One region of the Halarsenatibacter silvermanii genome, then DNA from elsewhere that is predicted to be linked to it. Evidence: riboswitches for the same ligand, from Rfam matches in the RefSeq annotation. Region 1 holds a riboswitch; the other holds the start of a gene.

Region 1 (5,660 bases):
GATCTTTTTGATCGTCTCCGGGAAGACTGGAATCTTAAGCTGGGGGTTTTTCATCTCGATCACTGTTTGAGAGAAGATGCTTCTGAAGAGGCTGAATTTGTCAGACAGCAATGTGATAAAAGGGATATAAATTGCTGGCTGGAAGAGGTTGATGTAAATGAGGTCAAAAAACGGAGGGGAGGCAGCACTGAGGAAATAGCCCGAGAACTGAGGCTTTCTTTGATCTATAAATATCTGCGCCGGGAGGAGATGGACAGGGCTGCTTTAGGTCATCAGGCCAACGATAGGGCCGAAACCATTATTTTTAATCTCGTCAGAGGAGCCGGCATGAATGGTCTCAGCGGTATAAGTCCGTGTTCAAATCATTGGGGATACCCTTTCATTCGCCCGCTGCTTGATTTTACGCGCAATCAGCTGGAAAATTACTGTGACAGCAGATCTCTTGAACCCAGGATCGACAGGAGCAATTTTTCTCTCGATTACGACCGCAACAAGATACGCCAGAAATTAATCCCCTATCTGGAAAACAATTTTAACCCGGAACTGGTTCCGATTTTAAATTCGATGGCCGAGCTCATCAGCGAGGAACACGAATTTTTGAACGGGCTGGCCAAAAGATGTTTTCGTCAGCATGCAGAAGTTGTGAGCGAACATCGGATTGAGGTGGAATATGAACCCCTTAAAGACCTGGACAGGGTGCTGCGCCGGAGGTTATGGAGGCTCATCGTCGAGAAACTTCTGGGCTCAACCGAGGGTTTTTACCGTGATCATATAGAGTTGATGGAGGAAATACTGCAAAAGGCCGGCCGGGAATCTAAAAGCCGGGACTATCATCTGCCGGAAGGAGTGCTGGTCAGAGAGGAGTATGGAGTATTATCTTTTCGGGATCAGGTCTGGCAGAAATTAAATGAGAGTGTTGATTATCATATCCGGGTGGAAGATCCGGGTAAAATTGAGCTGCCCGGAGGAGATAATCTCAGATTGGAAATTCAGAATCTGCCGGAGAACTGGCGGGATCAGGCTGAAAATTCGGAGACTGCTTTTCTGGATGCAGAAGCTATCAGCTGGCCGCTGACCATCAGGACACGCAGGCCGGGAGATCGGTTTCAGCCGCTGGGTATGAGTGGCAGAAAAAAGTTGAAGGACTTTTTTATCGACGAAAAGGTTCCCCGCCATCGCCGCGATAAAATTCCCCTGCTGGTGGATTACAGCGGAAAGATAATCTGGATTGTAAATATGAGATGTGATCACAGGTTTAGAGTTACCCCTGCAACTGAGAAAATACTGCGGGTCGATTTCTGTAAAAATCGAGAGGAGTGAATTATTTTGTCTGCCAAGATTGCTGAGGATAAGCTGGCCGAAATTATTATCGAACAGGATGAACTTCAGAACAGAATTGAAGAAATGGGGCGTGAGATAACTGATGCCTATGAACCAGGGACCGAGCTCAGACTGGTCTGTATATTGAGAGGAGCAGTTATGTTTATGGCTGATCTTTCTCAATCCATAAATATGCCGGTAACCTTCGACTTTATGGAAGTTTCCAGTTATTCGGGCACCGAATCGACCGGGACGGTCAGAATTATCAAAGACCTTGAAGATGCTATCAGCGGCGAACACGTCCTGATAGTGGAGGATATTATAGATACCGGTCTAACCCTGAGAAACGTCGTTGACATGCTCGAGACCAGAAAGCCGGCCAGCATAAAAGTGGCCACTCTGCTGGACAAACCGGAAAGACGCGATTATAAGCATATAGATGTAGATTTTAACGGCTTTGAGATACCCGATAAATTCGTGGTCGGTTATGGGCTGGATTATGAGGAAAAATATCGCAACCTGCCCTTTATCGGAGTGCTTGAGGAAGGTGAATACAACTAGGGAACTTTTACAAAAGGGTTTCGGTGTGGTATAATTGTGCAATGTATAATTCGGAGAGGAGAAAGCAAGTGAAATCATTTTATAGAAGAAGCCTGAGAGGAGGTAAGTGCATTTGAACAAATTTGCCAAGAATATCGGCTTTTATCTGCTTTTAATAGCAATATCTATTCTGGTAGCCCAGTTTTTTATGCAGCAGGGTCCAGAAGAGATCGAAGAATTCACCTATTCTGAGCTAATGCGCCAGGTAGAAGCCGGTAATATCGATGAGGTCACCATGGTCGGCAGTGAGAGGGTGGAGGGCACCTTCGAGGGCCAGGAATTTGAAGTAGATGTGCCTCCGGAGGATACGTCTTACCTCATGCAGGCCCTGAGGGCTCAAAATATAGAAATATCGACCGAACCCGAACCTTCCGCGCCCTGGTGGCTCAATATTTTAGGCTATATGCTGCCGATAGGCATATTGATCATCGCCTGGATATTTATCATGCAGCGCATGCAGGGCGGTGGCGGCAAGATGATGTCTTTCGGCAAGAGCAAAGCCAATCAGATGCAGGAACAGGATAAGGATGTAACCTTTGATGATGTGGCCAATTATGAAGAGGTCAAGGAGGAGCTGCAGGAGGTTGTTGAATTTCTAAAAAATCCTCGCAAGTTCTCCAGACTGGGTGCTGAAGTTCCCAAAGGGATTCTGCTGGTGGGACCTCCGGGTACCGGTAAAACTTTGATGGCCCGGGCTGTTGCCGGCGAAGCCGGAGTGCCTTTCTTCTTTGTAAGTGGTTCTGACTTCGTAGAGATGTTTGTTGGAGTTGGAGCTTCGCGGGTAAGAGATCTGTTTGAAAAAGGCAAAGAGAATTCACCCTGCATAATATTTGTAGATGAGCTGGATTCGGTCGGCCGTCAGCGAGGAGCTGGCGTAGGCGGCGGTCATGATGAGAGAGAGCAGACGCTCAACCAGCTGCTTAACGAGATGGACGGTTTTGAATCCAACGAAGGTATTATTCTGATGGGGGCTACCAACCGACCGGACGTGCTCGATCCGGCTCTTTTAAGGCCTGGACGTTTTGACAGGCAGGTAGTTGTCGATAAACCCGATATCAGGGGTAGAAGACTGATTCTGGAGATACATCTTAAGAACAAGCCTGTAGCCGACGACGTTGACACCGAGATTCTGGCTAAAAGAACACCGGGCTTTACCGGTGCTGATATGGAGAATCTGACCAACGAGGCTGCTATACTTTCTGCCCGCCGCGGCAAGGATGTCATAACGATGACTGAATTTGATGATGCTGTCGATCGTGTTATTGCCGGTCCGGCCAAAAAGAGCAGGGTAATTTCAGAGGAAGAGAAAAATCTGGTGGCCTACCACGAAACCGGTCATGCTCTTCTGGGAGAGCTGCTGGAGCATGCTGACAGAACTCATAAAGTTTCGATCATTCCCCGGGGAGGAGCCGGAGGCTTTACCATTCCTCTGCCCGAAGACGATAAAAACTTTATGACCAAATCGGAACTGCTCGACAAAGTTACTTCACTTCTGGGTGGCCGGGTGGCCGAGGAGATATTCCTGGATGACATCTCCACCGGAGCTCAAAACGACCTCAAAAGAGCGACCAAAATTGTCCGCGCCATGATAACCCAGTACGGCATGAGCGATAAGCTCGGGCCGCTGACGCTGGGTGAACAGCAGGATGGGCAGGTCTTTCTCGGCAAAGATCTCTCAACCGGGCGTAATTACAGCGAAGATGTAGCCTCTGAAATCGATGATGAGATCAGCTCTTTTATGGAGCAGTGTCACCGCAAAGCCAGGGATCTTCTGGAAGAAAATGCTGAAACTGTACAGCGTGTCGTCGAAAACCTCAAAGAACATGAAACTCTCAAATCCGAGCAGATTCAAAAGCTGATGGAGGGAGAGGAAATAGAAGAACCTCAGGAAAAAGAAGAGGAATCATCGCCATCTGATTCTGCCGGGGAAGAAAAGGAATCAGAAGAGGAAGAGCTTCCCGATATCCCCCGCACGGAAAGCGGACAGGATACCGGTTCTGTTCCCGGGCACTGATAGCTGAACCAGATAAATAAAAGCTCATAAATGTTGAAGCTGGGAGAGCTTTCCCTGCCGCCTGGCGCGGGAAGGGGAGGCTGAGAGGGGTTGAAATCCCGATCCCTAAAACCTGAACGGGATAATACCTGCGCAGGGAAGCAGCTCATAGCTGGTATGATAGAATATCTAAAGGCATGGTCTGCCTCTGTGCGGATCATGCCTTTTTTGCGTGAATTAAAATCCAGACTTTCCGCATACCAAAATTTGAGGAGGAATTATAATGATATCAACAGAAAAGGTCGTGGCAGCAGGTCTGTTTGCGGCGCTGGGTACAGTGCTGGGAGGGATATCATTTCCACTTGGCCCAACCCGGGTTATGCCTCTGCAGCATACTCTCAACTCCATCATGGGCATCCTTCTGGGCCCCTGGCTGGCAGCTGCAGCAGCCATGATCACCGGATTTTTGCGGTTATCACTGGGTTTTGGCACTATATTTGCTCTGCCGGGCGGTCTTTTCGGCGGTATAGTTGTGGGATATGTTTATCGACTGACCGATAAAAAGATTGCCGCCCTGACCGAGCCTCTGGGCACTTCGCTGATCGGCGGCACTGTCAGCGGCATGCTGGTAGCTCCGGCTATGGGCAGCGCTCAAACTTCGATTTATTTTATGGGTATTTTTGCGGCCAGCGCCATCCCCGGAGCTATTATTGGATATGTGCTCATCAAAGCTCTGAACTTAATCGATATACCTCTTTTGGAGGAGTTTAGCCAATGAATCGGCCTGTTTCCGCTTTTAACTGAATCGCTAAAACTTTAAAGGAGGGGTTGAGATGTCCTTTACTGAAAGTTTAAGAGAACATGCGGACTCTATCTGGTCGGCCTGGCATGAGCATCCTTTTATTCGGGGAATAGGTGACGGCAGTCTGGAGGAAGCCAAATTTAAGTACTGGCTCAGGCAGGATTATCTGTACCTTATCGATTATTCGCGGGTTTTTGCTTACGGCGGAGCCCGGGCGCAGAAGCTGGAAGTTATGCAGAAATTTGCCGGCCTGATGGATGGAATACTGAATACGGAGATGGAACTGCACCGCCAGTATGCAAAGGAATTTGGTATCGAGCTGGAGGATCTTGAGCGGGAGGAAAAATCTCCTTCCTGCCAGGCCTATACGGATTTTTTGGTCAGGACGGCGTCAGAAGGCTCGGTTCCCGAAATTCTGGCCGTGCTGCTACCCTGTCTCTGGGGCTTTTTGGAGATAGGTGAAAGGCTGGTTGAGACGGGGGATACCTCAGAGGAAAATCTCTATCGAGACTGGATAGAGATGTATAGTTCTGATGATTTCCGTCAGCTCACCGATTGGGCCCGGGAGCTTATGGAAGATTATGCGGAAGATCTATCAGACCGACGCCGTCAGCGACTGAAAGAACTATTTGTCATCAGCAGCCGCTTTGAATACAAATTCTGGGACATGGCTGAAAATTTAGAGGAATGGGAAGTTTGAGTTATTACTAAAATAAGGATCTTCCAGCCGTTACTATCATGATATTATAGTGATCTTATACGATATCTATCAACTGATAACAAGAAGAACCTAAAATAATTTTGAGATTCGATGGGGCTGACGGCAGTCCAGGCAGTTATAGAGCGGGGGAAGAGAACAAAAAAACTGCTGAAACTGGAAGCGACCATTGATTAGAAAGATTATGAATCTGTTGTAATGCTCGATGAAATATGTTACAATTTTGT
Region 2 (5,660 bases), on a different contig from region 1:
GGAAGATGAATCCGATAGCCGGTCTTCGCAGGAGAGTTCAAAGCCTGAGGAAAATAAAAGTAAAGAGGGCAGGCTTTCAGGTCTATTTCAATCGGTGACCCGAACTGGCGGCCTGGCCGGAATGATTTTAGGCGGTTTTCTGGCCGGTGGTTTTAATTTTACTCTGGCTGCTTACCTGCTGGGAGCTGTCAGCGTGGTAGGTGCGGCACTGCTGCTCTATTTTTACTTTCGCTTTTATGGTGGTGAAGTAAATGATGAAGAAAAGGGTGAGGTGGTGGTCCCGGAAAAAAGTGGTCTGACCTCTCTTTTAAACCTCATTCGCGATCCATCCTTCGCTGCCCTGCTGGCAGCCGGTCTGGCCGTACATTTTACCGCCAGAGGTGTGATAAATTCCAGCTACGGTTTTTATCTGAACCAGCTTTATGGCGATGAAATCGGTATATTAGTCTGGACTGTGAGTATTGCTGCTGTCAGCGGCATGGTGCTATCTTCCCGCTATCTTTTTGATATAGTTTTCAGCCCGTTTATGGGTTATCTCAGCGATATTCTCGACTCCCGGGCACTGCTGAAAATAGCTCTGATCGCACAGGGTATTCTGCTGTTTATCTTTGCCCTGGTCGATATACCATTGGTTGTGCTGTTACTGCCCGGCGCTATTTTTTTGCTGACCAGTCTGCTGGTGGTTCTGCTGTATGTCAACACTGGTAAATTTACGGGTTACAGCCTGCGCAGCCGGATGGCGGGGCTGACTACTGCTGGTGATGTAGGAGCTGCCCTGGGGCCGCTGGCTCTTAACCTGGTCGGACTGGGACTGCCGGTGCAGCGCCTTTATATTCTATGCGCCCTTTTTCTTCTGGGAGCGGCAGCACTTTATCATAGAGATTCGCGACCTGACGGCTGAAAAACTTTGTTTCTTCTTATCAGTTGATAGATATCGCATAAGATCACTATCATGCCTATTTACCGGCCGAAGACAGGGAAAATCAAAATTTTTTTGTGAGTTTGAGTTTACAGAGCTTTAAGAAGTTAATCATAACGATAATGGAGGTTTCACAATAAAAATGAGTTCAAAGATAATTTATCACAGGGGCGATGAGAACAATGCACCGGCCAATACAATTCTGGCCTTTGAGCAGGCGGCTAAAGGCGATGGAGATGGAGTAGAGCTGGATGTGCAGTTTACAGAAGATAACGAGCTGGTCGTTTTCCATGATCAAAAGATCGACAATCATACTAAAGGCAGCGGTTATGTGAGCGATTACAGCCTGAGCGAGCTAAAAAAGATCAAGCTGGAAACGGGCAGCACTGAAAACGGCGAACAATATATCCCCACTCTGGAAGAGACTCTGGCCGTGGTGGAAAATATGGACATGATCAATATTGAGCTAAAACAGCGCGACGGCGATGATCTTGAGCAAGAAAAGAAGCTGGTTCAAGCTCTGGCGGCCCGGGGATTGGAAGAGAAAACCCTGGTTACCAGCTTCAATCACTATACCATCCATAATCTACATGAGATAGCTCCTGATATTAAAAAGGGCATCTTATACTATTCCCGGCTTTACAGGCCCTGGGATTATGCGCGTCAGCTCGGTGCCGACCATCTTATCCCTATGCACAGAACGGTGACCGAAAAAATGCTGTCCGGTGCTCACCGCAACGGGCTGAAAGTCGCTGCTTACGGAACCAATGACCATGACCGCATCGAAAAATTGATCGAGCTGGGTGTCGATATGATCATCACCGATGAGGCGGAGGCTGCCCTTTCACTGCGCGAGGAGTTGACCGGAGAATAAATTTTGCTCGAGCAAAGCGGGAGGAGATAGCATGCAGCATCTCAGTAATTATCTGGAGGATCACCCCGTGATAGCAGGCGTGCGGGGAGAGCAGGCTTTAAAAAGAGCTTTAAATAGCGATGTGATCATTATATTTTTGCTCGAGGCCGATCTTATAAATATACCGGAGATGGTCCGGCGCATTAAAGAAAACGATCAGCTTGTTTTTATTCATCTCGATCTGGTCAAGGGATTGGCCAATGACAGGCAGGCTGTTGATTATCTGGCCGAAAAAGAGCTCTGCGATGGTCTGGTCTCCACCCGGGGCAACGTGATCAGGGCGGCCCGGGAAAAAGATCTTATGGCCGTGCAGAGGCTGTTTTTGCTTGATTCGGCAGCTATCAAAAGCGGCCGGGATATGTTAAATAGCAACAGACCTGACGCGGTAGAAATTTTACCGGGGATAGCCGCTCCCTACTTCATCGAAAGCGTCAAAAAATCCTGTCCCGTAATTGGCGGAGGGCTGATACGAACAAAGGATGAAGTTCAGGAGCTCGTGGATGAAGGTTTATTCGCTGTTTCGACCAGCAAACAAAAACTCTGGCATAAGGACTGATCGACCTGAATTTTTTGCTGATTTTTTGCTGGAACAAGCCGGAGGGCGATAGATCAGGATGTCAGCTTGCAAATTTTACCTAAAATTTATATAATACCCACCGCAGGCAGGTCAGCCTGGCAGCTTTTAGAAGTGGGTAATAGAAGTGGGTAAAAAAGCAGGTAAAAGAACCGGAGAAGCGCTCCTGATAAAAACAGCGATAAGGAGGCTAAAAATATGCCAACTATTCATTTTTACTGCCCTGAGCTGGACGAGGAACAAAAACAGGAGGCCATCGAAGGGCTTACCGAGGTTGGAAGCGAGGTTACCGGCATAGATGAGGATAATTTTGTTGTTTATCTGGAAGAGCGCACGCCGGATATGGTAGGTGTGGGCGGTCAGAAGCTGTCGGATATGCTGGCCGCACAGGAGGAACAGGACTGACTTCTGAGCATTTTCCGGAATCTTTTCGGTTTAAACTTCAGTATTTGTCTACAGGAGGTTTTTGCTTTGTCCGACATCAAGGGAATAGTCTTCGATAAAGATGGTACCATAATAGATTTTTATACCCTCTGGCTGCCCATGGTGGAAAAGACCGCCGAAAAAATCATAGCTGAATTCACCCCGGTAGAGCCCGGCGCGTCTGAATACGAGCGGCTGGAAGCAGGGATTATGGACATTTTCGGTATAGAGACCGATGAAAGCTATATCGATCCCGACGGCAATCTTGCCCAGGCCACGGTTGACCGATCGGCCCGGCAGCTTACTGATTATCTGCTGGAGCAGGATTTTCAGGTCGGATGGTCCAGAATAGAGCTGGAGGATAGAATTTACGGGATAATGGAAAACAGCGTCGATGAGGTAGATTATACTGAAAACCTGCGCGAAACAGCCGATCTGCATGAGCTTTTTTTCAAACTGAAGGAGCGCGGTTATCGGCTGGGACTGGCCACAGCTGATACCAGACCTTCAACTCTGACCATAATGAAAGAGCTGGATATTACCGATTATTTTGAATATATAGCCTGCGGCGATGATGAGATCCCTGACAAGCCCGATCCGGCTGTTCTGGAGAATTTCTGTTCTGAGACGTCTCTGGAATGTTCAGAGGTCGCGATGGTCGGAGATACTCCCACCGATCTAAAAACCGGCCGCCGGGCCGGAGCCGGTCTGGTAGTCGGGGTTTTATGCGGAGTGGGAACCCGGGAAGATCTGGAAGAGCTGGCCGATGAGCTGATTGAAACTCCCAAACGGATTCTGGACGTTATTTGAATCGCTGAAAAGCAAATAAATTTTATATTTGAGCATGACTGGGGGAGCCGGATGATCTGACGGCTGAGACGGGAATTTACCCGATCCCCTCGAACCTGAACAGGATAATGCCTGCGCAGGGAAGTTATGTCCCGGCTTCTGAGATCATCAGCCGGACGGTGAAAATCACGGGGACATAGCCCACCTGCACGGGTTTACAGGGCTGTGTCCCCGTTTTTAAATGTGCATAATGATTTCAGGTTTTTTAACCGGTAAAATCAAAGGGAGGAGATATTCATGGCTGAAACATCCGGATTGAAGAAAGATCCACCCAGAATCCTGACCATTGCCGGGTCTGACTCAGGCGGCGGGGCCGGAATTCAGGCCGATCTTAAGACAATGACAGTACTCAATACTTATGGCATGTCGGTGATAACTGCGGTCACCGCCCAGAACACGCTGGGAGTGCAGGCTGTCAGATCTCTTTCTCCAGAATTTGTAAAGGAGCAGCTGGATTCGGTTTTTTCCGACCTGAACCCAAAAGCCGGTAAGACAGGCATGCTGGCCGATGCGGATATAGTGGAGGTTGTGGCCGATAAATTGAGTGAGTATGATCAATTCGATCTGGTGGTCGATCCGGTCATGGTGGCCACCAGCGGAGATCTGCTGCTGGCAGAGGAGGCGGTGGAAACAGTCCGCCAGAAACTTCTGCCGCAGGCAGCGGTCATAACACCCAATCTGCAGGAGGCCAGAGTACTTTTGTACGGCCAGAAAAAAGCGAAAAAAGAATTTTCGCCGGATAAACTGACCGCCCGGGAAGAACGGGATCTGCTGGCAGAACTGGCCCGGGGACTTTTTGAGATGGGGCCGGGGGCGGTGCTGGTCAAAGGCGGCCATCTGGGAGGAGATGAGGCTTTTGACCTTCTTTTTGATGGAGAAAAAACCGGGGTATTTTCCGCTCCCAGGCTGCCTTCTAACAACACTCACGGAACAGGCTGCACCTATTCTGCCGCCATAGCTGCCTATCTGGCCCGGGGACTGGAGCTGGAAAAAGCGGTGGCGAAGTCCAAAGAATTTATCACCAGCGCTATCAGAACAGGTTTTGAACTGGGCGCGGGTATCGATCCAGTCAACCATCTGGCTGCAGGTGAGGAGGTGGATAAAATATGAGCTCGATTGCCGACCGGGATCTTTATTTGATCACGGAATCGGTTCTGGCTCCTGAGTATACCAGCGTCGACGTGGTGAAAAAGTCTCTGGCCGGCGGGGTGCGTATGGTTCAGCTGCGGGAGAAGGATCTGAATCTGCGCAGTCGTTATCAGCTGGGTCAGAAGCTGCGAAAGATCACCCGGGAGCAGGGGGCCGCTCTGGTAATCAATGACAGGGTCGATCTGGCTATGGCGCTGGAAGCTGACGGCGTGCATCTAGGCCAGCAGGATCTGCCCTATCAGGAGGCCAGAAAATTGCTCGGCCCGGATAAAATCATCGGGGTTTCTGCTTCCAGTCCGGAACAGGTAAAGAAGCTGAATGAGGAGATAGTGGACTATATAGGATTTGGCTCTGTCTTTTCCACGAAATCCAAGCGCCTGGATGCAGAGAGGCAGGCGGTAGGCCTGAAAAAACTCAAAAGAGCAGTTCAGCTCACCGATCTGCCGGTAATGGCTATTGGCGGAATAGCCCCCGATAATGTCGGGGAGGTCGTCCGGGCTGGGGCCACAGGAGCGGCCGTGATAAGTGCTCTCAACCAGGCTGATGATGTGAAAAAGACGGCTGAAGAGATGATCGATAGGATTAACAGGGCCGGGAAAGGGGATGAAGCCGATGTCAGCTGAAGGTGGTTCGAATATCATCGCCGAAAAACTGCTGAAAATTTTGGAAGTTGAGAATCCGCTGGTACACGCTATAACCAATTATGTGACGGTGGCAGATGTGGCCGAGGTGATCAGACTCTGGGGAGCTCTGCCTGTAATGGCTCACTCCCCTCAGGAAAGCGGTGAGATGGCCGCCTCGGCTGAAGCGCTGGTTCTCAATACCGGCACGAT

The links. Region 1 has a riboswitch for thiamine pyrophosphate ahead of thiW (energy coupling factor transporter S component ThiW). Riboswitches for the same ligand answer to the same signal wherever they lie in the genome.
Region 2: linked by a shared signal. The riboswitch ahead of thiD (bifunctional hydroxymethylpyrimidine kinase/phosphomethylpyrimidine kinase) and the one ahead of thiW (energy coupling factor transporter S component ThiW) in region 1 are both predicted to bind thiamine pyrophosphate.

The regions. Positions count from the first base shown of each region.
Region 1 covers NZ_FNGO01000016.1:4,273-9,932, reverse strand. Annotated here, with positions in the region: gene tilS (tRNA lysidine(34) synthetase TilS) at 1-1,320, shown strand, start outside; gene hpt (hypoxanthine phosphoribosyltransferase) at 1,324-1,881, shown strand; gene ftsH (ATP-dependent zinc metalloprotease FtsH) at 1,994-3,934, shown strand; TPP riboswitch at 3,966-4,090, shown strand; gene thiW (energy coupling factor transporter S component ThiW) at 4,197-4,691, shown strand; gene tenA (thiaminase II) at 4,747-5,415, shown strand.
Region 2 covers NZ_FNGO01000001.1:157,977-163,636, reverse strand. Annotated here, with positions in the region: gene BLT15_RS00735 (MFS transporter) at 1-901, shown strand, start outside; gene BLT15_RS00730 (glycerophosphodiester phosphodiesterase) at 1,062-1,793, shown strand; gene BLT15_RS00725 (glycerol-3-phosphate responsive antiterminator) at 1,825-2,388, shown strand; gene BLT15_RS00720 (tautomerase family protein) at 2,605-2,811, shown strand; gene BLT15_RS00715 (HAD family hydrolase) at 2,878-3,639, shown strand; TPP riboswitch at 3,670-3,778, shown strand; gene thiD (bifunctional hydroxymethylpyrimidine kinase/phosphomethylpyrimidine kinase) at 3,916-4,788, shown strand; gene thiE (thiamine phosphate synthase) at 4,785-5,450, shown strand; gene thiM (hydroxyethylthiazole kinase) at 5,431-5,660, shown strand, end outside.